One region of the Streptomyces sp. NPDC059866 genome, then DNA from elsewhere that is predicted to be linked to it. Evidence: riboswitches for the same ligand, from Rfam matches in the RefSeq annotation. Region 1 holds a riboswitch; each other region holds the start of a gene.

Region 1 (7,014 bases):
ACCCCGGCCACCATCGCCGCCGCCGTGACGGCGGCACCTCGTATTCGACGGGTCGTCATGAGCCTCACAACCTTGTTGCTTGTAGAACGTTGTTGCATGTCAATTGCGATTGGAGGGTTACCCGGGCACACCAGGCATCAGTCCGTCGCCGGTCGGCGGGCCCTGCGGTGCGGTCTTGTCACCACGCGGGCGGAGGTACGCGGTCATAACGGCAGGCCGGCAGTCCTACGGGCCGGATGGTGCGGGCCGAGGAAGACGGCGATACCTGACCCCTGTGGAGAGGGATGAGTGGCCTGGGTCCAGCCCTGGCCGCGGTAGAAGGCGACGGCCCGGGGTGCCCGGATCGAAGTGAGCAGCCACGCGCGGCCTTCCGGAGCGTCGGCGATGACGGCATCGAGGAGTGCGGCGGCGAGGCCGGTGCCCCGGGCGGCGGGGCGGACGGCGAGTTCGTCGATCTCGCGGGCGCCGCACAGCCACTGCACGGTGCGCTCGGGGCCGAGGCCGGCGGCGGCCTGCGGGTAGCAGCGGTCCGTGGGGAAGGGGGCACGGGTGGTCCAGGCCGTGGCGAAGCCTGCCACGGCCGAACCCGCCGGCGCGAGCGCGGCGGTGAAGCCCGGCCGGTGCACGGTCCCGGCGAGCCGGCCGACGAACTCGACCGCCTTCTCCTCGTCCTCGTTCCAGGGCGGGGCGCAGAAGGCGTCGACGTACACGGAGTGCAGCGCGGTGGCGTGCGTCAGCAACTCCTCACCGGTGCAGAGGCGGATGTCCGTGGCCGTCAGGCCGCCTGTGCGGCAGCCGTTGGTGCCGGGTGTGGAGCCGCGTGCCGCAGGGAAGCCGATGGGCCGGTCAGACCTCACGCAGTACCCCTTCTGCAGATGACTAGTTATTGCGACTAGTGTGCAATAACTCCCGAGTGTTGTGTACCCGGACTGCGCGGACTGTCGAGTGCTGCGGCTGCTGGGTTCTGCGCGCTCATCCTGGATCCGCCGGAGCTGGAGCCGGCGTTCGTCGCGGACGATGCCCAAGGCCGGAGTGCCGGTTTCTGCGCCTTCCGTGGCACGGCTCATGGTCCTAGGACCAACGCCTGATCGGCATGGCTCTGCTCCTGCTGTTAGCGTGCAGTTGCACATGAGTTGCAATTAGGTCGGAGGATGTTGGACATGGCGGTTTACACGCTCCCGGAGCTCCCGTACGACTACGCGGCCCTCGCCCCGGTCATCAGCCCCGAGATCATCGAGCTGCACCACGACAAGCACCACGCGGCGTACGTGAAGGGCGCCAACGACACGCTGGAGCAGCTCGCGGAGGCGCGGGACAAGGAGGTGTGGGGGTCGATCAACGTCCTGGAGAAGAACCTGGCCTTTCACCTCTCCGGGCACATCCTGCACTCGATCTACTGGCACAACATGACCGGTGACGGCGGCGGCGAGCCGCTGGAGAAGGACGGCGTGGGCGAACTGGCGGACGCGATCGCCGAGTCCTTCGGCTCGTTCGCCCACTTCAAGGCCCAGCTGTCCAAGGTGTCGGCCACCACCCAGGGCTCCGGCTGGGGCGTCCTCGCCTACGAGCCGCTCAGCGGGCGCCTGATCGTCGAGCAGGTCTACGACCACCAGGGCAACGTCGGCCAGGGCTCGACCCCGATCCTCGTCTTCGACGCCTGGGAGCACGCCTTCTACCTGCAGTACCGCAACCAGAAGGTCGACTTCATCGAGGCCATGTGGCAGGTCGTCAACTGGCAGGACGTGGCCAAGCGCTACGCGGCGGCCAAGGAGCGCGGCGACAGCCTGCTGCTCGCGCCGTGACGCCGTAGCCGCGTCGACACAGATGTCCTGCTCGTGATCGTCTTCTCACCCTTCACTTGCAGGCGGCACAAGGAAGGGCTCCCGCGAGGACGTGACTTGAGGGAGCCCTTCTGTGGCTCATCCACCGGCGGACCGTACGAGGATCTCGGTGTCGACACGCCCCTGCCGTCCGTACCCGGCGGCCGACCGCTCGGCGTGCCCTCGGGCCGGCCCCGTCCCCATGACGTCCGGCGACAAAGGCGACGGCGGAACGAGGAAGCCGGTGTGCATCCGGCGCGGTCCCGCCACTGTGATCGGCGAGCGGATCCCGAACACAGGATCGTGGTGTCCTCGGCGTCGATCCCGGAGATGGCCTTCGCCACCCGGTCCTTGTGCTGAGGCGCACGTACGCGTCCCTCGTGCCGGAGGCGGGGAAGAAGGGGCGCATGGCGATCGATAGCCTGCTGGGGGAGCGGGCGGAGGAGAGCTCTGGCCCGAACTCCCCACATTCTCCCCAGGACAGACCTGAGCGCCGACCGGTCCGGCCGATGCGCGGAAACAACGAGGTGAGAGGCCGTATGTTCACCACCCGCCCCACCCTCCAGGGCACCTTCGGCATGGTGTCCTCCACTCACTGGCTGGCCTCGCAGTCGGCGATGGCGGTCCTGGAGGACGGCGGCAACGCCTACGACGCTGTCGTGGCGGGCGCCTTCGTGCTGCATGTCGTCGAGCCGCACCTGAACGGGCCCGCCGGTGAGGTGCCGATCCTGCTCGCTCCGGCGGGCGGCGAGGTGCGGGTGCTGTGCGGGCAGGGCGTGGCGCCGGCCGGAGCGACGGTCGCGCACTACAGGGGACTCGGTTTGGATCTCGTACCCGGTACCGGGCCCCTTGCGGCGGCCGTCCCCGGTGCGTTCGACGCCTGGATGCTCCTGCTCCGCGACCACGGCACCAAGTCCCTCGCCGACGTCCTGAAGTACGCCATCGGATACGCGGAGCACGGGCACGCGCCCGTGGAGCGTGTCGGCGAGACCGTCGAGACCGTGCGCGAGCTGTTCGAGACCGAGTGGACCACGTCCGCGGAGGTCTATCTTCCGGGCGGCCGGGCGCCCCGGCCCGGCCGGCTGCTGCGCAATCCCGCGCTCGCCGCCACCTGGCAGCGGCTGCTCGCCGAGGTCGCCGGGGCGGGGGACCGCGAGGGGCAGATCGAGGCGGCACGGCAGGTGTGGCGCACCGGTTTCATCGCCGAGGCGCTGGTACGGCAGGCACACCGGCCCACCCTGGACACCAGCGGTAAGCACCACACCGGCACGCTCACGGCCGCCGACCTCGCCGGCTGGTCCGCGAGCTACGAGGCGCCGGTGACGTACGACTGGAACGGCTGGACCCTGTGCAAGGCCGGCCCCTGGAGCCAGGGCCCGGTCCTCCTGCAGCAGCTCGCACTGCTCCCGTCCGAACTGCCCCCGTACGGCTCCGCGGACTACGTCCACCTGCTGATCGAGGGCTGCAAACTCGCCATGGCCGACCGGGAGGCCTGGTACGGCGACGCGGCCGAGGTGCCGCTCGAGGAGCTGCTGTCGGGCGTCTACAACGCGGCACGGCGTGAGCTCGTCGGCGACAGGGCGTCGTACGAGCTGCGGCCGGGGAGCCCGGGAGGGCGCACCCCGCGGCTGTGCGCCCATGCGCGAGGGGCCGCCACCGGCGTCGCGGGCCTCGGCGCGCCGGGAGCCGGGGAGCCGACCGTCGCCAAGAGCCCGACGGCCCCCGTGCCGGGCGAACCCGACGTCGCCGCCGACGGCGGTACCCGCGGCGACACCTGCCATCTCGACATCGTCGACCGCTGGGGCAACATGGTCGCCGCCACGCCCAGCGGCGGCTGGCTGCAGTCCAACCCCGTCGTGCCCGAACTGGGCTTCCCGCTCGGCACCCGGTTGCAGATGACCTGGCTGGAGGAGGGCCTGCCGAACTCGCTCACGCCGGGGCGCAGGCCACGCACCACTCTGACACCGTCCATCGCCCTGCGTGACGGGACGCCGGTCATGGCGTTCGGCACGCCCGGCGGCGACCAGCAGGACCAGTGGCAGCTCCACTTCTTCCTGGCGGTCGCCCTGCGCGCTCCGGTACGCGGCGGCCTCGATCTCCAGGGCGCGATCGACGCGCCGAACTGGCACAACGACAGCTTCCCCGGTTCCTTCTACCCGCGCGGGATGTACCCGGGCAGTGTCACCGTCGAGGCGCGGACGGACCCCGCTGTCGTGGCGGAGCTGCGGCGGCGCGGCCATGACGTCACGGTCGGTGACGACTGGTCCGAGGGCCGGCTGTGCGCGGTCGCCCGGTATCCGGAGAGCGGCATCCTGTCGGCGGCGGCCAATCCGCGGGGGATGCAGGGGTACGCAGTGGGCCGGTGATGTCCCGAATGTCCCTTTCTTGCCGTGGGGTGCAGCATCGGGAGTTCATGCCGATTCCACCCGTAGTGCACTCGCAGGGTGGGGATTGTCAGTGGCGCGTGCTCTCATGGAGGCATGATCGAAGACAACGAAACCATCGACGAGTTTCTCGCCCGCCACTCGGCCGACGTGGAGGAGGCGGTCCGCAAGGCCGCCGCGGCCGAAATCATGCCGCGTTTCCGTCAGCTGGCCGCCCACGAGGTCGACGAGAAGAGCGGCCCGCACGACCTGGTGACGGACGCCGACCGCCTGGCCGAGCAGTACCTCACCGTGGCGCTCGGCGCGCTCCTGCCCGGCTCCGTGGTCGTCGGCGAGGAGGCGGTGCACGCCAACCCCGCGTCGTACGAGGCGATACGGGGCGACGCCCCGGTCTGGATCGTCGATCCCGTCGACGGCACCCGCCAGTTCGTACACGGCGACGACGGCTTCTGCACCCTGGTCGCGCTCGCGCAGAGCGGCGTCGTGCTCGCCTCGTGGACATACGCCCCCGCCCGCGACCAACTCGCCACGGCCGTACGGGGACAGGGCGCCTTCCTCGACGGCGAGCGGCTGTTCGCCGGCCCGCCCGCACCCGGACGGGACCTCAAGGTCGCCACGTCCCACCCGGACTACACGACGGACGACCAGAAGCGCGCCCTGCTCGGCCTGTGGACGGACGGCGTCGCACCCCGCGACTGCGGTTCGGCAGGCCTGGAATATCTCGCCGTCGCCCGCGGCGAGTTGGACGCCACGGCCTTCTCGTGGGAAGCGGCTTGGGATCACGCGGCAGGCCTGCTGCTGGTCGAGGAGGCGGGCGGCGCCCACCTGACCCGCACGGGTGAGCCGTTCCGCATCACGGGCGGCAACGCCCTGCCGTTCACCGCGGCCCGCGACGCGGCGACAGCACGCCGGGTGGCGGGGCTGCTGGCGTCGTCGGTCTGAGCCCGGAGCAGGCCTCGGGGCCACCCCGTCGCCGAGCACTGTCAGTACCCCGGCATATCCTGATCCTCAGTGGCCATCGGCTGACGAAGGGGTCCGAAGGTGCCGTCGATGCTCGATGCGGTCGTGGTGGGTGCGGGGCCGAACGGACTGACCGCTGCCGTGGAGCTGGCCCGCCGCGGCTTCTCCGTGGCCGTCTTCGAGGCCCGGGACACGATCGGCGGGGGAGCGCGCACCGCAGAGCTCACCCTGCCCGGCTTCCGCCACGACCCGTGCTCGGCGGCGCACCCGCTCGGCATCAACTCACCCGCGTTCCGCGCCCTGCCCCTGGACCGCTACGGCCTGGAATGGCTCCACCCCGAGCTGCCCATGGCGCACCCCTTCACCGACGGCACCGCCGCGGTCCTGTCCCGGTCGGTCGGCGAGACGGCCGCCTCCTTCGGCCCGCGCGACGCGGGCGCGTACCGCAGGCTGGTGGCGCCCTTCCTGCCCCACTGGGACACCCTCGCCCGCGACTTCATGTCCCTGCCGCTCACCGCGCTGCCCCGCGACCCGGTGACCCTCGCCCGGTTCGGCCTGGTCGGGCTTCCTCCGTCCACCTGGCTGATGCGGCGCTTCCGCGACGAACGGGCCAAGACCCTCTTCGCCGGTCTCGTCGCCCATGTGATGGCCCCGCTCACCGGCCTCGCCACCGGCGCCATCGGCCTGGTCTTCGCGCTCGCCGCGCACGCCCGCGGCTGGCCCGTGGCCCGCGGCGGCTCCCAGTCCATCTCGGACGCCCTCGCCACATACCTGAAGGACCTCGGCGGCACGGTCCACACCGACTACGAGGTCAAGCGCCTCGACGACCTGCCGCCCGCCCGGGCGTACGTCTTCGACACCTCACCCACCGCCCTGGCCCGCATCGCGGGCTTCGGCCGCTACTACGAGGGCTACCGATACGGCCCCGGCGTCTTCAAGGTCGACTACGCCCTGGACGGCCCGGTGCCGTGGACCGCCGAGGAGCCGCGCAGCGCCGGAACCGTGCAGATCGGCGCCGACACGGGGGAGATCGGCACCGCGCTGCGCGCCGCCTCGCGCGAGGGCCGCGCGCCCGACCGGCCGTTCCTCATCACCGTGCAGCCCAGCGTCGCCGACCCCACCCGCGCACCGGCGGGCCGGCACGTCTTCTGGGCGTACGGCCATGTCCCCAGCGGCTGGACCGGCGACCTCACCGACGCCATAGAACGCCAACTGGAGCGCTTCGCCCCGGGATTCCGCGACCGCGTCCTCGCCCGCGCCACCGCCGGCCCACCCGAACTCGCCGCCCACAACGCCAACTACGTCGGCGGCGACATCGCCTCCGGCGCGGTGTCCGGACTCCAGACGCTGCTGCGCCCCAGGCTGTCCCTGTTCCCGTACAGCACCCCGCATCCGGCCGTCTTCATCTGCTCCTCGGCAACCCCGCCGGGACCCGGCGTGCACGGCATGTCCGGGCACAACGCGGCGAAGGCCGTCTGGAAGAGACTGAGGCAGACATGACCACCATCAGGCTGGTCCAGGGCGACATCACCCGGGAGAGCGCCGACGCGATCGTCAACGCGGCCAACTCCTCGCTGCTCGGCGGAGGAGGAGTGGACGGCGCCATCCACCGGCGCGGCGGCCCGGCGATCCTGGAGGAGTGCCGCAAGCTTCGCGCCTCCCGGTACGGCAAGGGCCTGCCCACGGGCCAGGCGGTCGCCACCACCGCGGGGGAACTGGACGCACGCTGGGTGATCCACACGGTCGGCCCCGTCTTCTCCGAGCAGGAGGACCGCTCGGCCCTCCTCGCCTCCTGCTACCGCGAGTCCCTGCGGGCGGCCGACGAGTTGGGCGCCCGCACCGTCGCGTTC
Region 2 (7,014 bases), on a different contig from region 1:
GATCCTGCCGGTGTGGATGCTGCTCGCACCCCGCGACTATCTGTCCACCTTCATGAAGATCGGCACGATCGTGCTGCTCGCCCTCGGTGTCGTCATGGCGCTGCCGACGCTGAAGATGGACGCGGTCACCGACTTCGCCTCGCGCGGCGACGGCCCGGTCTTCGCGGGCTCGCTCTTCCCGTTCGTCTTCATCACCATCGCCTGCGGTGCGCTCTCCGGCTTCCACTCGCTGATCTCCTCCGGTACGACGCCGAAGATGATCCAGAAGGAGACGCAGGTCCGGATGATCGGCTACGGCTCCATGCTGATGGAGTCGTCGGTCGCCGTGATGGCGCTGGTCGCGGCCAGCATCATCGATCCGGGCCTGTACTTCGCGATGAACGCGCCCTCCGGTGTCATCGGTACGACGGTCGAGAACGCCTCGCAGGTGGTGGGCAGTTGGGGTTACCAGATATCCCCCGCCGACCTCGCCGAGGCCGCGGAGAGCGTCGAGGAGTCGACCCTGCTGTCCCGCACCGGCGGTGCGCCCACCCTCGCCGTGGGCGTCTCGCAGATCTTCTCCGAGGTGACCGGCGGAGGCCTCAAGGCGTTCTGGTATCACTTCGCGATCATGTTCGAGGCGCTGTTCATCCTGACCGCGCTGGACGCCGGCACCCGCGTGGGCCGCTTCATGCTCCAGGACACCCTCGGCAACGTCTACAAGCCCTTCAAGAACGTCAGCTGGAAGCCGGGCCTGGTCATCACCAGCGCGATCGTCTGCGGTCTGTGGGGCTACTTCCTCTGGGTGGGCGTCCACGAACCGCTCGGCGGCATCAACCAGCTGTTCCCGATCTTCGGCATCTCCAACCAGCTGCTGGCGGCGGTCGCCCTCGCCGTCTGCACCACCCTGCTGGTGAAGTCCGGCCGCCTCAAGTGGGCCTGGATCACCGGCATTCCGCTCGCCTGGGACGCGACGGTCACCCTGACCGCCAGCTGGCAGAAGGTGTTCTCCAGTGACCCCAAGGTCGGCTTCTTCAAGCAGCGTCAGGTGTTCCAGGACGCCATCGACCGCGGGGAGATCCTGCCGCCGGCCAAGACCATGGACGACATGCACACCGTCGTCACCAACTCCACGGTGGACGGCGTCCTGTCCGCCGTACTCGCCCTCCTGATCGTCGTCGTGATCGTGGACGCGACCCGGGTCTGCGTCCGGCACGTCCGGCGCCCCGCGCTGTCCACGCTCAGCGAGGCGCCGTACGTGGAGTCGAAGATCGTCGCGCCGGCCGGGCTGTTCCCCACCCGGGAGGAGAAGGAGGAGGAGCGCCATGCGGCCCTCGGCACTGCTGCGCCGCGTGATTAGCGGGGTGCACTGGTACGTGCGGGAGCTGACCGACGAGTCGGCCTACGACCGCTATGTCGCGCACCTCCGCAAGGACCGTCCGGAGGCGGAGGTGCTGTCCCGACGGGAATTCGAGCGAATGCGGACATATCGGCGGGAAAGGGACCCACGGCAAGGCTTCCGATGCTGCTGAGTACCGATATGTGAACGAGGGGTTCCGAATGTGCGACACCGTGACCTAGATTGCCTGCGCATTACCCAGGTGATCAGTGAGGGGACGGAGTCCACCAGATGTCACAAGCCCCAGAAGTGAACAGAGCGGCGGTGGTGACGCCGGTGCGCGTCGTCATCGCCCTCTGCCTCATAGCGCCCTTTGTGGCGATGCTGTGGGTCGGTTCGTACGCCAAGACCGACCCGGCCTTCATCGGCATCCCGTTCTTCTACTGGTACCAGATGGCCTGGGTGATCATCTCCACGGTCCTGACGATGATCGCGTACCAGCTGTGGCAGCGTGACCAGCGCGCCCGCAAGTCCGAGAGGGGTGCCGGCTCATGAAGGACGGTGTGAACGGCGTCGCACTCGCCGTCTTCATCCTCTTCTTCGTCGCCGTGACGGTCATGGGTTTCCTGGCCGCACGCTGGCGCAAGGCGGAGAACGAGCACAGCCTCGACGAATGGGGTCTGGGTGGCCGGTCGTTCGGCACCTGGATCACCTGGTTCCTGCTCGGCGGTGACCTCTACACCGCCTATACGTTCGTGGCGGTCCCGGCGGCGATCTACGCGGCGGGCGCGGCCGGCTTCTTCGCCGTGCCCTACACGATCCTCATCTACCCGATGATGTTCGTCTTCCTGCCGCGGCTGTGGTCGGTCTCGCACAAGCACGGGTACGTCACCACCTCGGACTTCGTCCGCGGCCGCTTCGGCTCCAAGAGCCTGTCGCTGGCGGTGGCGGTGACCGGCATCCTCGCCACGATGCCGTACATCGCGCTCCAGCTGGTCGGCATCCAGGCCGTGCTGGACGTCCTGGGCGTCGGCGGCGGCGAGAACACGCACTGGTTCATCAAGGACCTGCCGCTGCTGATCGCCTTCGGTGTGCTGGCCGCCTACACGTACTCGTCGGGTCTGCGCGCGCCGGCCCTGATCGCGTTCGTGAAGGACACGCTGATCTACCTCGTCATCGCCGTCGCGATCATCTACATCCCGATCAAGCTGGGCGGCTTCGACGACATCTTCGCCGCGGCGAGCGACAAGTACACGGAAGCGGGCGCGGGCGGACTCGTCCCGGCCGGCGGCTCGCAGTGGACGTACGCCACCCTGGCGCTGGGCTCGGCGCTCGCGCTGTTCATGTACCCGCACAGCGTGACGGCCGTGCTGTCCAGCCGCAGCCGGGACGTCATCCGCCGCAACTCCACGATCCTGCCGCTGTACTCGCTGATGCTCGGCCTGCTCGGCCTGCTCGGTTTCATGGCGATCGCGGCCGGCATCAAGGTGGAGAACGGCCAGCTGGCGATCCCCCAGCTCTTCGAGAACATGTTCCCGGACTGGTTCACGGGCGTCGCCTTCGCGGCGATCGGCATCGGCGCGCTGGTGCCGGCGGCGATCATGTCGATCGCGGCGGCCAACCTCTTCACCCGGAACATCTACAAGGACTTCCTGAAGCCGGACGCCACGCCCGCACAGGAGACCAAGGTCTCCAAGCTGGTGTCCCTGCTGGTGAAGGTGGGCGCGCTGATCTTCGTCCTCGGCATGGACAAGACCGTCGCGATCAACTTCCAGCTCCTGGGCGGCATCTGGATCCTGCAGACCTTCCCGGCCCTGGTCGGCGGCCTGTTCACCCGCTGGTTCCACCGCTGGGCACTGCTCGCCGGCTGGGCGGTCGGCATGATCTACGGCACGGTCGCCGCGTACGGTGTGGCCTCGCCGACGCAGAAGCACTTCGGCGGCTCGTCGGCGGAGATCCCGGGGATCGGGGAGATCGGGTACATCGGCCTGACGGCGTTCGTCCTGAACCTGGTCGTGACGGTGGTCCTCACCTTCGCCCTGAAGGCGGCGAACGCCCCCGAGGGCGTGGACGAGACCAGCCCGGAGGACTACACGGGTGAGGCGGGCGACCCGGGGGTGAAGGTGGAGCTGCCGCCGGCAACTGCCGGTTCCGCTCACTGACCACACGAAACCCCCAGCGGGCCGCCGAGAGCAAGAAACTCGGCGGCCCGCTGTCGTACCCCTCCGGCACACTCGCCTTCATGGACATCACGATCCGGCAGGCAGTGCCCGACGAGTACGAGCTCATCGGCGAAATCACCGCCCAGGCCTACCTCCAGGACGGCCTCCTCGACTTCGGCGAGAGCGACGAATACCTCGTCGAACTGAGAGACGTGGCCAAGCGAGCCGCCGCCGCAGACGTCCTGGTCGCCGTGGCGGACGGGCACGTCCTGGGCGGCGTGACCTTCGTACCGTCCGGCGGCCCCATGGCCGACATCGCGGGCCCCGGCGAAGCCGAGATACGCATGCTGGCCGTGGCTCAGGAGGCGCGAGGCCGCGGCGCCGGCGAGGCCCTCGTCCGCACCTGCACAGCCCGCGCACGGGCCACCGACGGCTGCACCCGCATCGTCCTGTCGACCCAGCGCACCATGCACACCGCCCACCGGATCTACGAACGCCTCGGCTTCGTCCGTACACCAGAGCGGGACTGGAATCCGGTCCCGCACCTGGACGACATCACTCTCCTCACCTACCAGTTGACGCTCTGAAACCAGCGAGACACAACATCTGGTGGTGCTCCGCGAACCCGGCACAAGATGTATGCTCATGCTCGCTGTCGCCGCAGGGGAATCCGGTGCGAATCCGGAACTGTCCCGCAACGGTGTACTCGTACACGTATGCCCGCATGCCGTCGTACGAGAGTCAGTCCGAGGACCTGCCGACAGTGCGCCCGGCCATCCGGCCCGGGTGCCATGACGTCCGGGCCTCGTGGAATGGGCCGGTGGACGCGACGCCGTGTGCGCTCGTGAGCTGCCCCCTGCCCTCCGCAAGGCCCTGTGCCGAGCGAGGGAGAGCCCCACGTGACCATCGCGCCAGCCGAACCGGCCTCAGCGACTCCGGCGGAGACCGACGGTCCCGGAGCCGCACTGCTGCGGACCCTGACCGAGCTGACCGCCGACCTCCCCGACGCCGACCCCGGACGGGTCGCCGCCGCCGCGCTGCGCGGCCGGTCCTCCCGGGCGGACGACACGGAGTTGCGCGAGCTGGCCACCGAGGCGGCCGCCGGCCTCATCTCCGAGGACCCCGCCTACTCCCGGCTGGCCGCCCGCCTGCTGACGATCAGCATCGCCGCCGAGGCCGCCTCCCAGGGCGTCACGTCCTTCACCGAGTCCGTCGCCGTCGGACACCGCGAGGGCCTGATCGCCGACCGCACCGCCGAGTTCGTGCGCATCCACGCCGACCGCCTCGACGCTCTCGTCGACCCCGAAGCCGACGACCGCTTCGGCTACTTCGGCCTGCGCACCCTGCACAGCCGCTATCTCCTCCGGCACCCCCACACGCGCAAGGTCGTCGAGACGCCCCAGCACTTCCTGCTGCGCGTCGCCGCCGGCCTCGCCGAGGACGACACGATCCGCTCCGTGGACGAAGTCGCCGCGCTCTACCGGCTCATGAGCCGCCTCGACTACCTCCCGTCCTCCCCCACGCTCTTCAACTCCGGTACGCGACACCCCCAGATGTCGTCCTGCTACCTCCTCGACTCCCCCAAGGACGAGCTGGACTCCATCTACGACCGCTACCACCAGGTCGCCCGCCTCTCCAAGCACGCCGGCGGCATCGGCATCGCGTACTCCCGCATCCGCTCCCGCGGCTCCCTGATCCGCGGCACGAACGGCCACTCCAACGGCATCGTCCCGTTCCTGAAGACCCTCGACGCCTCGGTCGCCGCGGTGAACCAGGGCGGGCGGCGCAAGGGCGCGGCGGCGGTCTACCTGGAGACCTGGCACTCCGACATCGAGGAGTTCCTGGAGCTGCGTGACAACACCGGCGAGGACGCCCGGCGCACCCACAACCTCAACCTCGCGCACTGGATCCCGGACGAGTTCATGCGCCGGGTCGACGCCGACGAGCAGTGGTCGCTGTTCTCGCCGTCCGACGTGCCCGAGCTGGTCGACCTGTGGGGCGAGGAGTTCGACGCGGCGTACCGCAGGGCGGAGGCGGCAGGCCTCGCCAAGAAGACCATCCCGGCCCGTGACCTCTACGGCCGGATGATGCGCACCCTCGCGCAGACCGGCAACGGCTGGATGACCTTCAAGGACGCCGCCAACCGCACCGCCAACCAGACCGCCGAGCCGGGTCACGTGGTCCACTCCTCCAACCTCTGCACGGAGATCCTGGAGGTCACCGACGACGGGGAGACGGCGGTCTGCAACCTGGGTTCGGTCAACCTGGGCGCCTTCGCCGATCCGGCGACCGGCGGCATCGACTGGGAGCGGCTGGATGCCACCGTCCGTACCGCCGTCACCTTCCTCGACCGCGTCGTGGACATCAACTTCTACCCGACCGAGCAGGCGGGCCGGTCCAACGCCGAGTGGCGTCCGGTCGGCCTCGGCGCGATGGGCCTGCAGGACGTCTTCTTCAAGCTGCGCCTGCCCTTCGACTCACCCGAGGCCAAGGCCCTCTCCACCCGCATCGCCGAGCGCATCATGCTCGCCGCGTACGAGGCCTCCGCCGACCTGGCCGAGCGGAGCGGCCCGCTGCCGGCCTGGCAGAAGACCCGTACCGCGAAGGGTGTTCTGCACCCCGACCACTACGGCGTCGAGCCGGCCTGGCCGGAGCGCTGGGCGGCGCTGCGGGCGCGTATCGCCGAAACGGGCCTGCGCAACTCCCTGCTCCTGGCGATCGCGCCCACCGCCACGATCGCCTCGATCGCCGGTGTGTACGAGTGCATCGAGCCGCAGGTGTCGAACCTCTTCAAGCGCGAGACGCTGTCCGGCGAGTTCCTCCAGGTCAACTCGTATCTGGTGCAGGACCTCAAGGACCTCGGCGTCTGGGACGCCCGCAGCCGTGAGGCGCTGCGCGAGGCGAACGGCTCGGTGCAGGACTTCGCCTGGATCCCCGAGGACGTACGGCGGCTCTACCGCACGGCGTGGGAGATCCCGCAGCGCGGCCTGATCGACATGGCGGCCGCCCGCACGCCGTTCCTGGACCAGTCCCAGTCGCTGAACCTGTTCATGGAGACGCCGACCATCGGCAAACTCTCCTCGATGTACGCGTACGCCTGGAAGCAGGGCCTGAAGACGACGTACTACCTCCGCTCCCGCCCGGCGACCCGCATCGCCCGCGCAGCGCAAGCCACCACCCCTGTACAGCAGCCGACCCCCGACGAGGCGGTCGCCTGCTCCCTGGAAAACCCCGAGTCCTGCGAGGCCTGTCAGTGATGTCCACCCGTAACCAGAATCTCCTCGACCCGGGCTTCGAGCTGACCCTGCGCCCCATGCGCTACCCGGACTTCTACGAGCGCTACCGGGACGCCATCAAGAACACCTGGACCGTGGAGGAGGTCGACCTCCATTCGGACGTGTCGGATCTCGCCAAACTGTCACAGGGTGAGCAGCACCTGATCGGCCGTCTGGTCGCCTTCTTCGCGACGGGCGACTCGATCGTGGCCAACAACCTGGTGCTGACGCTCTACAAGCACATCAACTCCCCCGAGGC
Region 3 (7,014 bases), on a different contig from region 1:
GGCGCCCCCCTCAGTTCACCTTTCGTTCACTTGGGTTACGTACGTTCGTCCAGCCAATGACCTCGAACGATTGCCTGGGTAAATGGAAGGCATCTCGCTGATCCTCGCGATTGTGGTGGTAACCGCACTCGCGTTCGATTTCACGAACGGTTTCCACGACACCGCGAACGCGATGGCGACCACCATCTCCACCGGTGCCCTCAGACCCAAGGTCGCGGTGGCCATGTCCGCCGTCCTCAACCTGGTCGGCGCCTTCCTCTCCGTGGAAGTCGCCAACACGATCTCCAAGGGACTGGTCGACGAGAGCGGCATACGTCCCGAGGTCATCTTCGCCGCACTCGTCGGCGCGATCCTGTGGAACCTGCTGACCTGGCTCGTAGGCCTCCCGTCGTCCTCCTCGCACGCCCTCATGGGCGGTCTGATCGGCGCCACCATCGCCTCGGCCGGCGTGGGCGCCGTGCACGGCGACGCGCTCGTCACCAAGGTGCTGATCCCGGCGATCGCCGCCCCGCTGGTGGCCGGCATCGCGGCGATGCTGGCCACGCGGCTGACGTACCGGCTCGGCAGGAAGGCCGACGGCAAGGCGGCCGCGAAGGGCTACCGCGCCGGCCAGATCGCCTCCGCCGGCCTCGTCTCCCTCGCCCACGGCACCAACGACGCGCAGAAGACCATGGGCATCATCACCCTCGCCCTGGTCGCCGGCGGCTCCCTCGCCCCCGACTCCGACCCCCCGATGTGGGTCATCCTCTCGGCGGGCCTGGCCATCGCGCTCGGCACCTACCTCGGCGGCTGGCGCATCATCCGCACCATGGGCAAGGGCCTGACCGACCTCCAGCCGCAGCAGGGCTTCGCCGCGCAGACCAGCGCCGCGACGGTCATCCTGGCCTCCTCCCACCTGGGCTTCTCGCTGTCCACCACGCACTCGGTCTCCGGTGCGGTGATGGGTGCGGGCCTCGGCCGCAAGGGCGGGGTCGTGCGCTGGTCCACCGCCACCCGTATGTTCGTCGCCTGGGGCCTGACCCTGCCGGCCGCCGCGCTGGTCGGTGCCGTCGCGGAGTGGGTCACCGGCTTCGGCTCATGGGGCACCGCGCTCGTCGCCGTCTTCCTGGTCGCCTCCAGCGCCGCGATCTGGATGCTCTCCCGGCGTGAGGTCGTCGACCACACGAACGTCAACGACACGGCGGAGGAACCGGCCGGTGTCGTGACGACCGCGATGGCCGCCGTGGCCACTCCCCCGCCCGGCGCGGCCGAGGGCCTGACGGCCACGATCCCCGCGCAGCCCGCATCCCCGGACCAGGCGCCTTCCCGGGCCACCGTCTGAGCCCCCAGGTACGAAGGAAGCAGAAGCAGCATGAAGATCGACTGGGCGGCCCTCGGCTCCGTCTTCGGCGTCAGCCTCGTGGCCACCGTGGCCCTCGTGGGCCTGTTCACCCTCGGCATCGCGGGCCTGTCCCGCCGGGAGCGCGCGGTGGCGCAGGGCGATTCGGCCGCGCTCGCCGTCGCGGGGGCGTACGCCGCCTTCGCGGCATGTGCGGCGGCGGTGGCGTACGGGATCTATCTGATCGTGGCCTGAACCTGACTCAACCGACGCGCCGGGCGGTACGGGGTTTCCCGTACCGCCCGGCGCGTCGGTGTGTGGGCCTCAGCACACTCCCGCACCGCAGGTCACAGGCAAGTTGACGCCCCTTCCGACCCCGTGGTGGACTTCCGGGGCCATGTACGGCGGCAGGAGAGGAAGCCCGGTGTGAATCCGGCGCGGTCCCGCCACTGTGACCGGGGAAGGAACTCCCCGGGAGCCAGGAACTCTCACCGCCGGTCTCGTCGAACCAGGGCGTGGACACCCTGAGTGAGGACATATCGCGATGCTCGGCTGCCGTTCGAGGTTGAGGTTCAGTACCCGGGTTCTGCCCGACCCCACGATCGGCTGAGCCGATGCGTGCCGATCGCGTCTTCGCGTACGGCGCCGCTCTCGGTCTCCTCGGCGATCTGCTCCTCGGTGATCCGCGCCGGGGGCATCCGGTCGCCGCGTTCGGGCGGGCCGCCGGTGGGGTCGAGCGGGTGCTGTGGCGGGACCACCGCGGGTGGGGTGCGCTGCATGCCGTCGTGTGTGCGGGCTCGGCGGTGGCGCTCGGGACCGCGACCTCGCGTCTCGTACGGTCGTCCCCCGCCGCCTCCGTGGCCCTCACCGGTGTCGCCACCTGGGCGGTCGTGGGAGGGACGTCGCTGGCCCGCGAGGCCCGGGCCGTCGGCCGTGCCCTTCAGGCCGGTGATGTGGAGGGTGCGCGGGCGCGGCTGCCGCATCTGTGCGGGCGGGATCCGCAGGCGCTCGACGCGGACGGGATCGCCCGGGCGGTCGTGGAGTCGGTGGCCGAGAACACCTCCGACGCGGTCGTCGGAGCGCTGGTGTGGGGGGCCGTCGGCGGGGTGCCGGGACTGCTCGGGTTCCGGGCCGTGAACACCCTCGACGCCATGGTCGGGCACAGGTCGCCCAAGTACCTGCGGTACGGGTGGGCTTCCGCTCGCCTCGACGACCTCGCCGGGTGGCCGGGCGCCCGGCTGACCGCCGTACTCGCCGCGGTGGCCGGTCCCGATCCGCGGGGAGCCGTACGGGCCTGGCGCGCGGACGCCGACCGGCATCCGAGCCCCAACGCCGGGCCGGTGGAGGCCTCGTTCGCGGGGGCGCTCGGGGTACGGCTGGGCGGGACCCTGTCCTACGGGGGCCGGGTCGAGCGCCGGCCCGTGCTCAACGCATCGGCGGGGCGCACCGTCCGGGTCGCCGACGTGGAACGGGCGGTACGGCTGTCCCGGCGGGTCGGACTGCTCGCGCTCGGCGTCTGTGTCGCCGGGCGGCTGCTGACAAGGGGGCGTACGTCATGAGTGGTGGAGGTCTGCTGGTCGCCGGCACCACCTCCGACGCAGGCAAGAGCGTCGTCACCGCCGGGATCTGCCGGTGGCTGGTGCGCCAAGGCGTGAAGGTGGCGCCCTTCAAGGCGCAGAACATGTCGCTGAACTCGTTCGTCACGCGCGAGGGTGCCGAGATCGGGCGGGCGCAGGCCATGCAGGCGCAGGCGTGCCGCGTGGAGCCGACCGCACTGATGAATCCCGTGCTGCTCAAGCCGGGCGGTGACCGCAGCAGTCAGGTCGTCCTCATGGGCAGGCCCGTGGGCGAGATGAGTGCGCGCGGCTACCACGGAGGGCGGCAGGAGCGGCTGCTCGGGACGGTGCTGGAGTGCCTCGCCGAGTTGCGGGGCACGTATGACGCGGTGATCTGTGAGGGGGCGGGCAGTCCCGCCGAGATCAATCTGCGCCGGACCGACATCGTGAACATGGGGATCGCCCGGAACGCGCGACTGCCCGTGCTCGTCGTCGGCGACATCGACCGCGGGGGCGTCTTCGCCTCGTTCTTCGGCACGGTCGCGCTGCTGTCGCGCGAGGACCAGGAGCTGGTCGCCGGTTTCCTCGTCAACAAGTTCCGCGGCGATGTGTCGCTGCTCGAGCCGGGGCTGGAGATGCTCCACGGGCTCACCGGGCGGCGTACGTACGGTGTCCTGCCGTACCGGCACGGCCTCGGTATCGACGAGGAGGACGGACTGCGGGTCTCGCTGCGGGGTTCCGTCCGGGAGTCCGAGGTGTCCTCCCCCGTCGGCGAGGACATCCTCCGGGTCGCCGTCTGCGCCGTCCCGTTGATGTCCAACTTCACGGACGTGGACGCACTGGCGGCCGAACCGGGGGTCGTGGTGCGGTTCGTGGACCGGGCGGAGGAACTCGCGGACGCGGACCTCGTCGTGGTGCCCGGCACCCGGGGGACGGTCCGGGCCCTGGAGTGGCTGCGGGAACGCGGCCTCGCGGACGCCCTCGCCCGCAGGGCCGTGGAAGGACGGCCCGTCCTCGGCATCTGCGGCGGTTTCCAGATCCTCGGTGAGCACATCGAGGACGAGGTCGAGTCGCGCGTGGGCCATGTGGACGGGCTCGGACTGCTGCCCGTGCGCGTGCGGTTCGCACCGGAGAAGACCCTCACCCGGCCCGTCGGCAAGGCGCTCGGCGAGCCCGTCGAGGGGTACGAGATCCACCACGGGGTCGCCGACGTCGTAGGCGGAGATCCCTTCCTGGACGGCTGCCGGGTCGGGCAGATCTGGGGCACGCACTGGCACGGCTCACTGGAGTCGGACGGTTTCCGGCGGGCGTTCCTGCGCGAGGTGGCCGCCGCCGCGGGCCGCCGTTTCGTGCCGGCGCCCGACACCTCGTTCGCCGCGCTGCGCGAGGAGCAGCTCGACCGGCTCGGCGACCTGATCGAACAGCACGCGGACACGGACGCGCTGTGGCGGCTCATCGAGTCGGGCGCGCCGCAAGGACTGCCTTTCATTCCACCGGGAGCGCCCGCATGAGCACTGTGTTGTTGTTGTCGACCGCCGACACCGATCTGCTGGCGGCGCGTGCCTCCGAAGCCGCCTACCGGATCGGCAACCCGACCCGGGTGGATGTCCGGGAGGAGCTGCCGGGGCTGGTCGAGGGCGCCGACATCGCCGTCGTACGGCTGCTGGGCGGCAAGCGCGCCTGGGAGGAGGGCCTGGCCGAGCTGAAGGCATCCGGGATCCCGACCGTCCTGCTCGGCGGTGAGGCCGTGCCGGACGCCGAGCTGATGGCCGAGTCGTCGGTGCCGGCCGGTGTCGTGGCTCAGGCGCTGCGCTACCTCGTCGAGGGCGGGCCCGCCAACCTGACCGAGCTGGCGCGGTTCCTGTCCGACACCGTTCTGCTCACGGGTGAGGGCTTCGTCGAGCCGCAGAAGATGCCGGAGTACGGGGTTCATGGCTCGCGCGCGGTCCTGGACGGCCGTCCGACCGTCGGCGTGCTCTTCTACCGGGCCCACGAACTGAGCGGCAACACCGCTTTCGTGGACACGCTGTGCGAGGCGATCGAGGCGAAGGGGGCCAACGCCCTTCCGGTGTACTGCGGTTCGCTGCGCGGCGCGGACGCCAGGTTGTACGAGCTGCTCGGCCGGGCCGACGCCCTGGTCGCCACCGTCCTCGCCGCCGGCGGTACGCATGCCTCCCAGGCGTCGGCGGGGGGCGACGAGGAGGCGTGGGACATCGGGGCGCTGGCCGATCTCGACGTCCCTGTGCTGCAAGGACTTTGCCTGACGTCGTCCAGGAGTGCCTGGGAGGAGTCGGATGCCGCCCTGTCCCCCATGGACGCGGCGATGCAGGTGGCGATTCCGGAGTTCGACGGGCGGCTGATCACCGTGCCGTTCTCCTTCAAGGAGCAGGGGCCGGACGACGTGCCGGTGTACGTCGCCGACCCGGAGCGGGCGGCGCGGGTCGCGGGTGTCGCCGTACGGCATGCGCAGTTGAAGCACAAGGCCAACGCGGACAAGAAGCTCGCGCTCGTCTTCACCGCGTATCCGACCAAGCACTCGCGCGTGGGGAACGCGGTCGGCCTGGACACGCCCGCATCCGCCGTACGAGTCCTGGACGCCCTCAAGGCTGCCGGCTACAGCCTCACCGAATACCCGGACAACGGCGACGAGTTGATCCACCGGCTCATCGAGGCAGGCGGTCATGACGTCGAGTGGCTGACCGAGGAGCAGCTGGCCGCCGCGCCCGCGCGCGTGCCGCTGGCCGACTACCGGGCGTGGTTCGACAAGCTCGACCCGGAGCTCAGGGAGGGGATGCTGGAGGCGTGGGGCGAGCCGCCGGGTTCGCTGTACGTCGACGGGGACGACATCGTCCTCGCCTCGCTCCGGTTCGGGAACGTCGTCGTCATGATCCAGCCGCCGCGCGGCTTCGGCGAGAACCCGATCGCGATCTACCACGACCCGGACATGCCGCCGTCGCACCACTACATGGCGGCCTACCGCTGGCTCGAGAACAGCTTCGGTGCCGACGCGATCGTGCACATGGGCAAGCACGGCACGATGGAGTGGCTGCCGGGCAAGGGGCTCGGGCTCGGCGGCGGGTGCGCGCCGGACGCGGTCCTCGGGGATCTGCCGTTGATCTACCCGTTCATCGTCAACGACCCCGGCGAGGGCACCCAGGCCAAGCGGCGCGGGCACGCCACCGTCGTCGACCACCTCGTGCCGCCGATGGCGCGGGCCGACACCTACGGCGACCTGGCCAAGCTGGAGCAGCTGCTCGACGAGTACGCGCTCGTCTCCGACCTGGACCCGACCAAGGCCCCGGCCGTGCGCGCCCAGATCTGGACGCTGGTCAAGGCGGCCGAGCTGCACCACGACCTGCATGTCGACGAGCAGCCGGACGACGAAGAGTTCGACGAGTTCGTCATGCACATCGACGGCTATCTCTGCGAGATCAAGGACGTGCAGATCCGGGATGGTCTGCACATCCTCGGTGGTGGGCCGGTGGGCGAACCGCGCGTCAACCTGGTGCTCGCCGTGTTGCGCGCCTCGCAGGTGTGGGGCGGGCAGGCGAACGCGCTGCCGGGGCTGCGGGCCTCGCTCGCGCTCCACTTCGGCCTGGTCGAGAAGGAGTTGCTCGCCGAGCCGGGCGCTGCGGTGAAGGTACCGGTCGAACTGACGGATCTGGTCGAGGGGCCGTCCCGTACGGCCGCCGACGCGATCGACCTGCTGGAGCAGCTGTGCCGGCGGATCGCGGAGGGGATGGAGTCCCGCGACTGGGCGGCTTCCGAGAGCACCGCTCTCGTACGGGAGGTGCTCGGCACCGAACTCCCGGACGCCGTCTCGGTGGTGGAGTTCGCCTGTACCGAGGTCGTCCCCCGGCTCGCCCGTACCACCGACGAGATCGGTCACATCCTCAAGGCCCTCGACGGCGGTTACGTCCCGGCGGGCCCGTCGGGCTCCCCCACCCGTGGGCTCGTCAACGTCCTGCCGACCGGCCGCAACTTCTACTCGGTCGACCCCAAGGCCATTCCGTCCAGGCTCAGCTGGGAGGTCGGCCAGTCGCTCGCCGACTCGCTCGTGCAGCGGTATCTGCAGGACACCGGCGAGTACCCGAAGTCCGTCGGCCTGACGGTGTGGGGTACGTCCGCGATGCGCACCCA
Region 4 (7,014 bases), on a different contig from region 1:
ATCCGGCGGTGGTGAAGCGGGCACAGCGAGCATACGATCTGCTCAGGGGCGCCGCTTTGTCGCCGGAGGCGTCCCTCGCCCTGATCGAGTCGGCGGCTGAGGATCACAGACGATGCGCGAGTACGACCTGAGCAACGCCTACTGGCGCAAGAGCACCTACAGCAACGGCGAAGGCGGCAGCTGCGTCGAGGTCGCCGACGGAGTCCCCGGCGTTGTCCCCGTCCGGGACAGCAAGGTGCCGCACGGTCCGGTGGTCGTGATCGGGTCGGCCGCGTGGACGGCGTTCGTCGGCACCGTCGGGGCCGCCCGCTTCTTTGCCAGTGTCGTGCTTCCACGAGCCGAGTAAAGGGCGCTGCGCGTCGGCTGCGCCGATCGGCCTGCGGCCGACCCTTGACTCGCCTCGCTCCAGCACGGGTGAGAAGCGAGCGAGCGGCCCGGAAAGGCGGGTGGCCGAGGCAGGCGGCCGCCTCCGTCGGCTGCGTCGGCGTCCGGGGTCGGCGGGCGCGGTCGCGCCTCGCATGCACGCCGGGCGGGCTTGGCGGCCTGCGGGTGGTGGGGGTGGGCGCGTCGGCGCGGCGGGGAGGCCGGGTGGGTTTGGCGGCTTGCGGTCGGTGGGTGGCGGGGTGGGCGTGTCAGCGGGGTGGTGGCACGCCGGGTCGGCTCAGCGGCTTGCGGTGAGCTGGTGGCGGGGACGGACACCCCCACGGCCGGTGGGCCGGGCCCCCAAGTCCCCTCACGCCACACGAGCCTCACCAACCCCACTCCTGCAGGTGATTGGAGGATCTGTGCCACAAGCAGGCACCCACGACCCGGGCCTTTTCGCCCGCTGGGTGGCACAGATCCTCCAAGCACTGCTCCTCGCCCGCGACCGGAGCGATCCGAGGGCGGGCCACCGCCGCCCCGGCGCTGCGGCCGCCGAACCGGCCCGGCCTGCCGCCACCCATCTGTCGCACCCGCCCCCACCTCCGCCCCCCCACCGGCCGGATGCCGCTGAGCCGACCCGGCGTGCCGCCACCCCGTCGACGCGCCCACCCCCACCACCCGCAAGCCGCCAAGCCCGCCCGGCGTGCATGCGAGGCGCGACCGCGCCCGCCAACCCCGGACGCCGACGCAGCCGACCCCACCCGCAAACAGGCCTCGGCCACCCGCCTTTCCGGGCCGCTCGCCCGCTTCTCACCCGTGCTGGAACGGACCGAGTCAAGGGTGGCCCGCAGGGCCATCGGCGCAGCCGACGCGGAGTGGAGCGCAGCGGAACGCAGCGCCCTTTACTCGGGCCGTGGAAGCACGACACTGGCCAAGAAGCGGGCGGCCCCGACGGTCACCTCGTCAGGTACGCCCTCCCCAGTCGGCCCCTGGGCGGTCACCTTCGCCGGCTGCTACGCTCACGGCGCCTCCCGCGGGGGAAGTCCGGTGAGAGTCCGGCGCTGACCCGCAACGGTGTGTGCGAGGACCCGACAGTCCACGTGCGAGCCCGATTACCCGTGGGCGGTGTGCCATCCGTTGATCGCTCGCCGTGGACTGCGAGCCGAGGCGAAGGACCGCCGCCGTGCGCCGACATCCAGGCCGGATACCCGTTTCCCTGTTGGTTGTCGTGCTCGGGTTCCTCCTGCTCGGGTCGCTCGTGTGCGGGGTGGGGCTGGGGGCCGCCGGGGTCGGCTGGGAAGACGTCTTCCGGTTCCTCGGGGCCGGTTTCACCGGCGGAGCCATCGGCGCCGGGGACGTGGCGGCGTACACCATCGTCTGGGAGATCCGGCTGTCGCGCGTCGTGCTCGCGGCTGTCGTCGGAGCGGGGCTCGCCACCGTCGGGGTCGCTGTGCAGGCGATGGTGCGGAATGCGCTCGCCGATCCGTTCGTGTTGGGGATCTCGTCCGGGGCCGCTGTCGGTGCCAACGCCGTGATCCTGCTGGGGGCGTTCGCCGGGCTCGGGGTGTGGGCGCTGTCCGTGTCCGCGTTCGGGTCCGCGCTCGCCGCCATGGCGATCGTGTACGCCGTCGCCCGGTCGGCGCACGGGCTGACGCCGCTGCGGCTGATTCTGACGGGGACGGCGATGGCGTACGGATTCGAGGCGCTCACCACGGTGATGGTGTTCGGCGCTGCCCGGGGCGAAGCCGCCCGGTCGGCGATGATGTGGCTGCTCGGGAGCCTGGGCGGGGCGACCTGGGCGCGGGTGCCGATCGTCGCGGTGACCGTGGTGGCCGGGTGGGCGTGGCTGCGGCTGCGCGCCGAGGCGTTGAACGCGCTGGCGATGGGGGATGAGACGTCCGCGGCGCTGGGAGTGCCGCCCGAGCGGTTGCGGCGGGAGTTGTTCCTGGTGACGGCGGCCGTGACGGGGACCGTCGTCGCGGTGAGCGGGGCGATCGGCTTCGTGGGGCTGATGGTGCCGCATGTCGTACGGATGCTGGTCGGCGCCGATCACCGGCGGGTGCTGGCTGTTGCTCCGCTCGCCGGGGCGGTGCTGCTGGTGTGGGCGGACGTGCTGTCGCGGCTGCTGTTCGCGCCGGTCGAGCTGCCGGTCGGGGTGATCACGGCGGTGGTGGGTGTGCCGGCGTTCCTGCTGCTGATGCGGCGGGGCGGTTACGCGTTCGGGGGGCGTTGATGCGGCTCGATGTGGAGGGCGTGTCGGTCGAGGCCGCCGGGGTGCGGCTGGTGGAGGACGTCCGGCTCGCTGTGGACAGCGGGGCGTTCGTGGGGCTGATCGGGCCCAACGGCAGTGGGAAGTCAACCCTGTTGCGGTGCGTGTACCGGGCGCTTCGGCCGGCCGCCGGGGTCGTACGGCTGGACGGCGACGACGTGCACGCCCTGGATCCGCGGGGCGTTGCGCGGCGGCTGGCCGCGTTGCCGCAGGAGTCGTCGGCCGAGTTCGACTTCACCGTGGCCGAGGTGGTGCGGATGGGGCGGCTGCCGCACCGGGGGCGTACCGCCGCCGAGGACGGAGCGGTCTGCGCCGAGGCCATGGAGCGGACGGGCGTCGGGCATCTCGCCGAGCGTGGGTTCCTCGCCCTGTCCGGGGGTGAGAAGCAGCGGGTGCTGATCGCGCGGGCGCTGGCGCAGCGCCCCCGGGTGCTGGTGCTGGACGAACCCACCAACCACCTCGACATCGCCCACCAGTTGGACGTCCTTTCGCTCGTCCGCGCCAGCGGGCTGACCGTGCTGGCCGCGCTGCACGATCTCAACCTCGCCGCCGCGCACTGCGATCTGCTGTACGTCGTGGAGGGGGGCCGGGTCGTGGCCTCCGGGCCGCCGCACGACGTGCTCCGACCGGAGCTGCTCGCCGAGGTGTTCGGGGTGCGGGCCCATCCCGTACGGCATCCGGAGACCGGCGCCGTGCAGTTGCTGTTCGACCTGCTTTAAGCCGACTCGCTAAGGAAACCCTCGTATGCGCAAGCCAGTTGCTGCCGTGCTCTCCGTCGCCGCTCTCGTCACCGCCGGCTGCGGCGCGCAGGTCGACACGTCGTCCGACGCGAAGGCCACGACGTCCGTCACCCTCACCAACTGCGGCAAGAAGGTCACCTACGACAAGGTCCCGAGCCGTGTGGTCACCAACGACGTCGGGATCACCGAGCTGATGTTCGCGCTCGGCCTGGAGGACCGGATGGCGGGGTTCGTCATGCCCGACGACAAGGGCGACCTGGACGGGGTGCCGTGGAAGGACGGCTACGACAAGGTGCCGTGGCTGTCGAAGGACCAGGTGACGAAGGAGAACGTCCTGGACGCCCGCGCGGACCTGGTCTTCGCCGGGTGGAACTACGGGTTCCGTGAGGACGCGGGCTTCACCCCGGACGCGTTGCGGGGGCTCGGCATCTCCTCGTACATCCTCACCGAGTCCTGCCGCAACGGCCGCACGGACACCTCCCGCGGCATCATGCCGCCGCTCGAGGCCCTGTACACGGACCTGACGAACCTGGGCAGGCTCTTCGGCGTCGAGGACCGGGCCGCCGAGCTGATCGCCGGCTTCCAGAAGCAGGTGGCCGACGTCGAGGCGAAGGCCCCCAAGGGCGCCGACCGTCCCAAGGTGTTCCTCTACGACAGCGGCGAGGACCAGCCCTTCACCTCCGGCCGCTACGCCGCACCCGACCAGATCATCGGCAAGGCGGGCGGCGTCAACGTCATGCACGACCTCGAGGACTCGTGGACGACGGTCGGCTGGGAAACGGTCGTCGAACGCAACCCCGACGTGATCGTCATCTGCGACTACGGGGACGTCAGCGCCGAGCAGAAGAAGCGGTTCCTGCTGTCGTACGCCCCGTTGCGGAACGTGTCGGCCGTCAAGCACCGGCGGATCTTCACGCTGGACTACGTCGACCTCGTGGAGAGCCCGCGGAACCCGTCGGCGATCGAACGCCTCGGGGCGTACCTCAGGGAAGGCCGGGGGTAAATCCTCACCCGGTAGCGAAGCCCCGCACATACCGCCGCTGCCACCACGTCTCCACCGCCCGCCGGTCATAGTGCGCGCGGACGTACGCCACCGCCTCCTCGGCCGGTACGCCGTCCAGGACGGCCAGGCAGGCCAGGGCCGTGCCGGTGCGTCCGCGGCCGCCGCCGCAGGCGATCTCGACCCGCTCGCGGGCGGCGCGTTCCCAGGCCTCGGCGAGGGCCGCGCGAGCGTCGGCGCGGTCCGCCGGGAGGCGGAAGTCGGGCCAGCGGACCCAGCGGGAGTCCCAGGGGACGGCGGGGGGCCGCTTGCCGAGCAGGTAGAGGCCGTACGACGGGCTGGGCGGCCCTGGTGCGAGGGGACGCCGCAGACCGCGTCCCCGCACCAGTCGCCCCGACGGCAGCCGGAGTACGCCCGCCGCCTGCTCGTCCCACAGCTCCTGCGTCTCCACCGGATCGGTCTCCAAGGGATCAGTGTTCACGGGGTCATTCTCCAGGGGGTCGGTCAGGCCGCCCGTGCACTCACCTGCATCAACTCCCGCCGTTTCATACCGCCATTGGTGTGACCTCTGGCGGATACGCCATTCGTGTGTGATCCCTTGACCGCCCTCACGGCCGCTCCTATGGTCGCGTGACCGGACGTAGGACGTCGTATCTCCTGATCGTCCGAATAGTCAGAATCATCCGACCGCCTCCCCCACCCCTCCCGGAGGACCCGTGCGCGACGTGACCCACGACGTTCCGGCGCTGCACCGCCGCTCGTTCCTGAAGTACACCGGCGTTCTCGGTGCCGCCGCCGCGGTCTCCGCGTCACTGTCCGCGTGTTCGGCCGGCCCGGAGTCCACCAATGACACCGGCGACGGGGGCGAGGGCGCGAACCGGACGCTCACGGCGGTCATCGGCTACGGGAACGACGGCAGCTGGGATCCGACGCAGACCGCGTCCGCGTTCTGCATGGCCGGCAACAACCACATCTACGAGGGGCTGCTCGACACCGACCCGATCTCGCGTGAGCCGTATCCGGCCCTGGCGACCCGGATGCCCGCGGACCTGACCGGCACGTCCTGGAAGTTCACCCTGCGGGCGGGCGCGAAGTTCCACGACGGCAGGCCGGTCACCGCCGACGACGTGGTCTTCGTCTTCGACCGGATCCTCGACCCGGACACCCAGACCCTGGCCAAGGGGTTCTTCGAGCCCTGGCTGAAGGACGTGCGGAAGATCGACGCGCAGAACGTGGAGCTGGTCCTGAAGTTCCCCTTCCCGGAGGGCGTGTCCCGGCTCACCCTCGCGAAGATCATGCCGAAGCACGTCTTCTCCCGGCCCGGCGCCTGGGACGAGGCGATCAAGGGGCTGGCGGTGGGTTCGGGGCCGTACCGGCAGACCGCGCACCACCCGAAGTCCAACACCACCTTCGAGGCGTTCGACGGCTACAACGGTCCGCGCCCGCCCGCCTTCAGGAAGATGAACTGGCTGACGATCGTCGACGCCGCTCCGCGCGTCGCGAGGATCTCCGGCTCGAGCGCGGGCGCGCAGATCGCGGACAACATCCCGTACGCCAACATCGGCCGGCTGGAGAACAGCGGGCTGACGGTGGCCGGCGGGGCCGGGATGAACAACCTGTTCCTGATGTTCAACACACGGCACAAGCCGTTCGACGACGTACGGGTGCGGCAGGCGCTGCACTACGCCATCGACACCGAGAAGATGGTGGAGGTGGCCCTCAAGGGGCACGGGAAGCCGTCGTCGTCGTTCCTCGACGAGAGCAACCCGGCGTACCGGCGCGCGAAGACCGTCTACGACCACGACCCCGACAAGGCCAGGGCCCTGCTGAAGCAGGCCGGGGTCAGCGGGCTGAAGGTCGAGATCCTCGCGGTGAACGTCAGCTGGATCGTCGACTGTCTGCCGACCATCAAGTCGTCCTGGGACGCGATCGGCGTGCGGACCACGCTGTCGCCGCAGGAGACCACGGCCGTCTTCACCAAGATGGACCAGAAGCAGGACTACCAGGTCGTCGCCGCCGCCTCGAACCCCAACCAGTTCGGCCTCGACGCCGACCTGATCATGCACTACAACTACGGGCCCGAGAACCTGTGGATGCAGTACGCCCGCTGGGCCGGCGACCCGGTCGCCAAGCAGTTGTTCAGGGACATGGACCAGGCGACCCGGGAGGCGGATCCGGACCGCAAGAAGGCGATGATCCAGGACTACATCGACGTCGTCGCCGAACAGGCCGTGCTCTACCCGGTCGTCCACAACGAACTCATGACGGCCTGGGACCCGAGCGAACTCGCCGGCATAAGGGCCCAGCCGTACCCCGGAATCAACGTCCTCCAGGCCAAGTGGGCTTAATCATCCGGGAGTTGGTTCGTGGTCGCCATCGTCAGGATCCTGGCCCGCCGTATCGCCCTGCTCGTGCCGCTGATGCTCGGCATCGTGCTGTTCGTGTTCCTGGTGATGCGGTTCTCGGACGTCGACCCGGCGTCCGCGTTCTTCCAGGGCGCCAACCCGACGCCCGAGCAGCTGCACGACTTCCGCGAGGAGCACGGCCTGCTCGACCCGCTCCCGGTGCGCTACGTCGCCTTCGTCGGCGACCTGCTGCACGGTGACATGGGCACCAGCGCGCTGACCCGCGGCGAGGTGATC

Evidence for each region. Region 1 has a riboswitch for cobalamin ahead of ACFV7R_RS03990 (gamma-glutamyltransferase family protein). Riboswitches for the same ligand answer to the same signal wherever they lie in the genome.
Region 2: another riboswitch for cobalamin. It lies ahead of ACFV7R_RS20140 (ribonucleoside-diphosphate reductase subunit alpha); the one in region 1 lies ahead of ACFV7R_RS03990 (gamma-glutamyltransferase family protein).
Region 3: another riboswitch for cobalamin. It lies ahead of ACFV7R_RS00310 (cobalamin biosynthesis protein); the one in region 1 lies ahead of ACFV7R_RS03990 (gamma-glutamyltransferase family protein).
Region 4: another riboswitch for cobalamin. It lies ahead of ACFV7R_RS06775 (FecCD family ABC transporter permease); the one in region 1 lies ahead of ACFV7R_RS03990 (gamma-glutamyltransferase family protein).

Annotation. Positions count from the first base shown of each region.
Region 1 is NZ_JBHWJT010000002.1:378,945-385,958, reverse strand. Features, by position in the region: gene ACFV7R_RS04005 (ABC transporter substrate-binding protein) at 1-59, opposite strand, end outside; gene ACFV7R_RS04000 (GNAT family N-acetyltransferase) at 204-779, opposite strand; gene ACFV7R_RS03995 (superoxide dismutase) at 1,161-1,802, shown strand; cobalamin riboswitch at 2,023-2,174, shown strand; gene ACFV7R_RS03990 (gamma-glutamyltransferase family protein) at 2,360-4,186, shown strand; gene ACFV7R_RS03985 (inositol monophosphatase family protein) at 4,301-5,146, shown strand; gene ACFV7R_RS03980 (phytoene desaturase family protein) at 5,255-6,664, shown strand; gene ACFV7R_RS03975 (O-acetyl-ADP-ribose deacetylase) at 6,661-7,014, shown strand, end outside.
Region 2 is NZ_JBHWJT010000012.1:153,375-160,388, reverse strand. Features, by position in the region: gene ACFV7R_RS20165 (carbon starvation CstA family protein) at 1-1,339, shown strand, start outside; gene ACFV7R_RS20160 (YbdD/YjiX family protein) at 1,305-1,511, shown strand; gene ACFV7R_RS20155 (DUF3311 domain-containing protein) at 1,610-1,873, shown strand; gene mctP (monocarboxylate uptake permease MctP) at 1,870-3,480, shown strand; gene ACFV7R_RS20145 (GNAT family N-acetyltransferase) at 3,561-4,067, shown strand; cobalamin riboswitch at 4,074-4,257, shown strand; gene ACFV7R_RS20140 (ribonucleoside-diphosphate reductase subunit alpha) at 4,380-6,737, shown strand; gene ACFV7R_RS20135 (ribonucleotide-diphosphate reductase subunit beta) at 6,737-7,014, shown strand, end outside.
Region 3 is NZ_JBHWJT010000001.1:55,502-62,515, forward strand. Features, by position in the region: gene ACFV7R_RS00300 (anion permease) at 83-1,321, shown strand; gene ACFV7R_RS00305 (hypothetical protein) at 1,352-1,573, shown strand; cobalamin riboswitch at 1,683-1,827, shown strand; gene ACFV7R_RS00310 (cobalamin biosynthesis protein) at 1,933-2,877, shown strand; gene ACFV7R_RS00315 (cobyric acid synthase) at 2,874-4,385, shown strand; gene cobN (cobaltochelatase subunit CobN) at 4,382-7,014, shown strand, end outside.
Region 4 is NZ_JBHWJT010000004.1:56,902-63,915, forward strand. Features, by position in the region: partial or broken gene ACFV7R_RS06765 (helix-turn-helix domain-containing protein) at 1-131, shown strand, start outside; gene ACFV7R_RS06770 (DUF397 domain-containing protein) at 113-346, shown strand; cobalamin riboswitch at 1,366-1,502, shown strand; gene ACFV7R_RS06775 (FecCD family ABC transporter permease) at 1,547-2,596, shown strand; gene ACFV7R_RS06780 (ABC transporter ATP-binding protein) at 2,596-3,351, shown strand; gene ACFV7R_RS06785 (ABC transporter substrate-binding protein) at 3,377-4,375, shown strand; gene ACFV7R_RS06790 (protein phosphatase) at 4,380-4,823, opposite strand; gene ACFV7R_RS06795 (ABC transporter substrate-binding protein) at 5,089-6,720, shown strand; gene ACFV7R_RS06800 (ABC transporter permease) at 6,739-7,014, shown strand, end outside.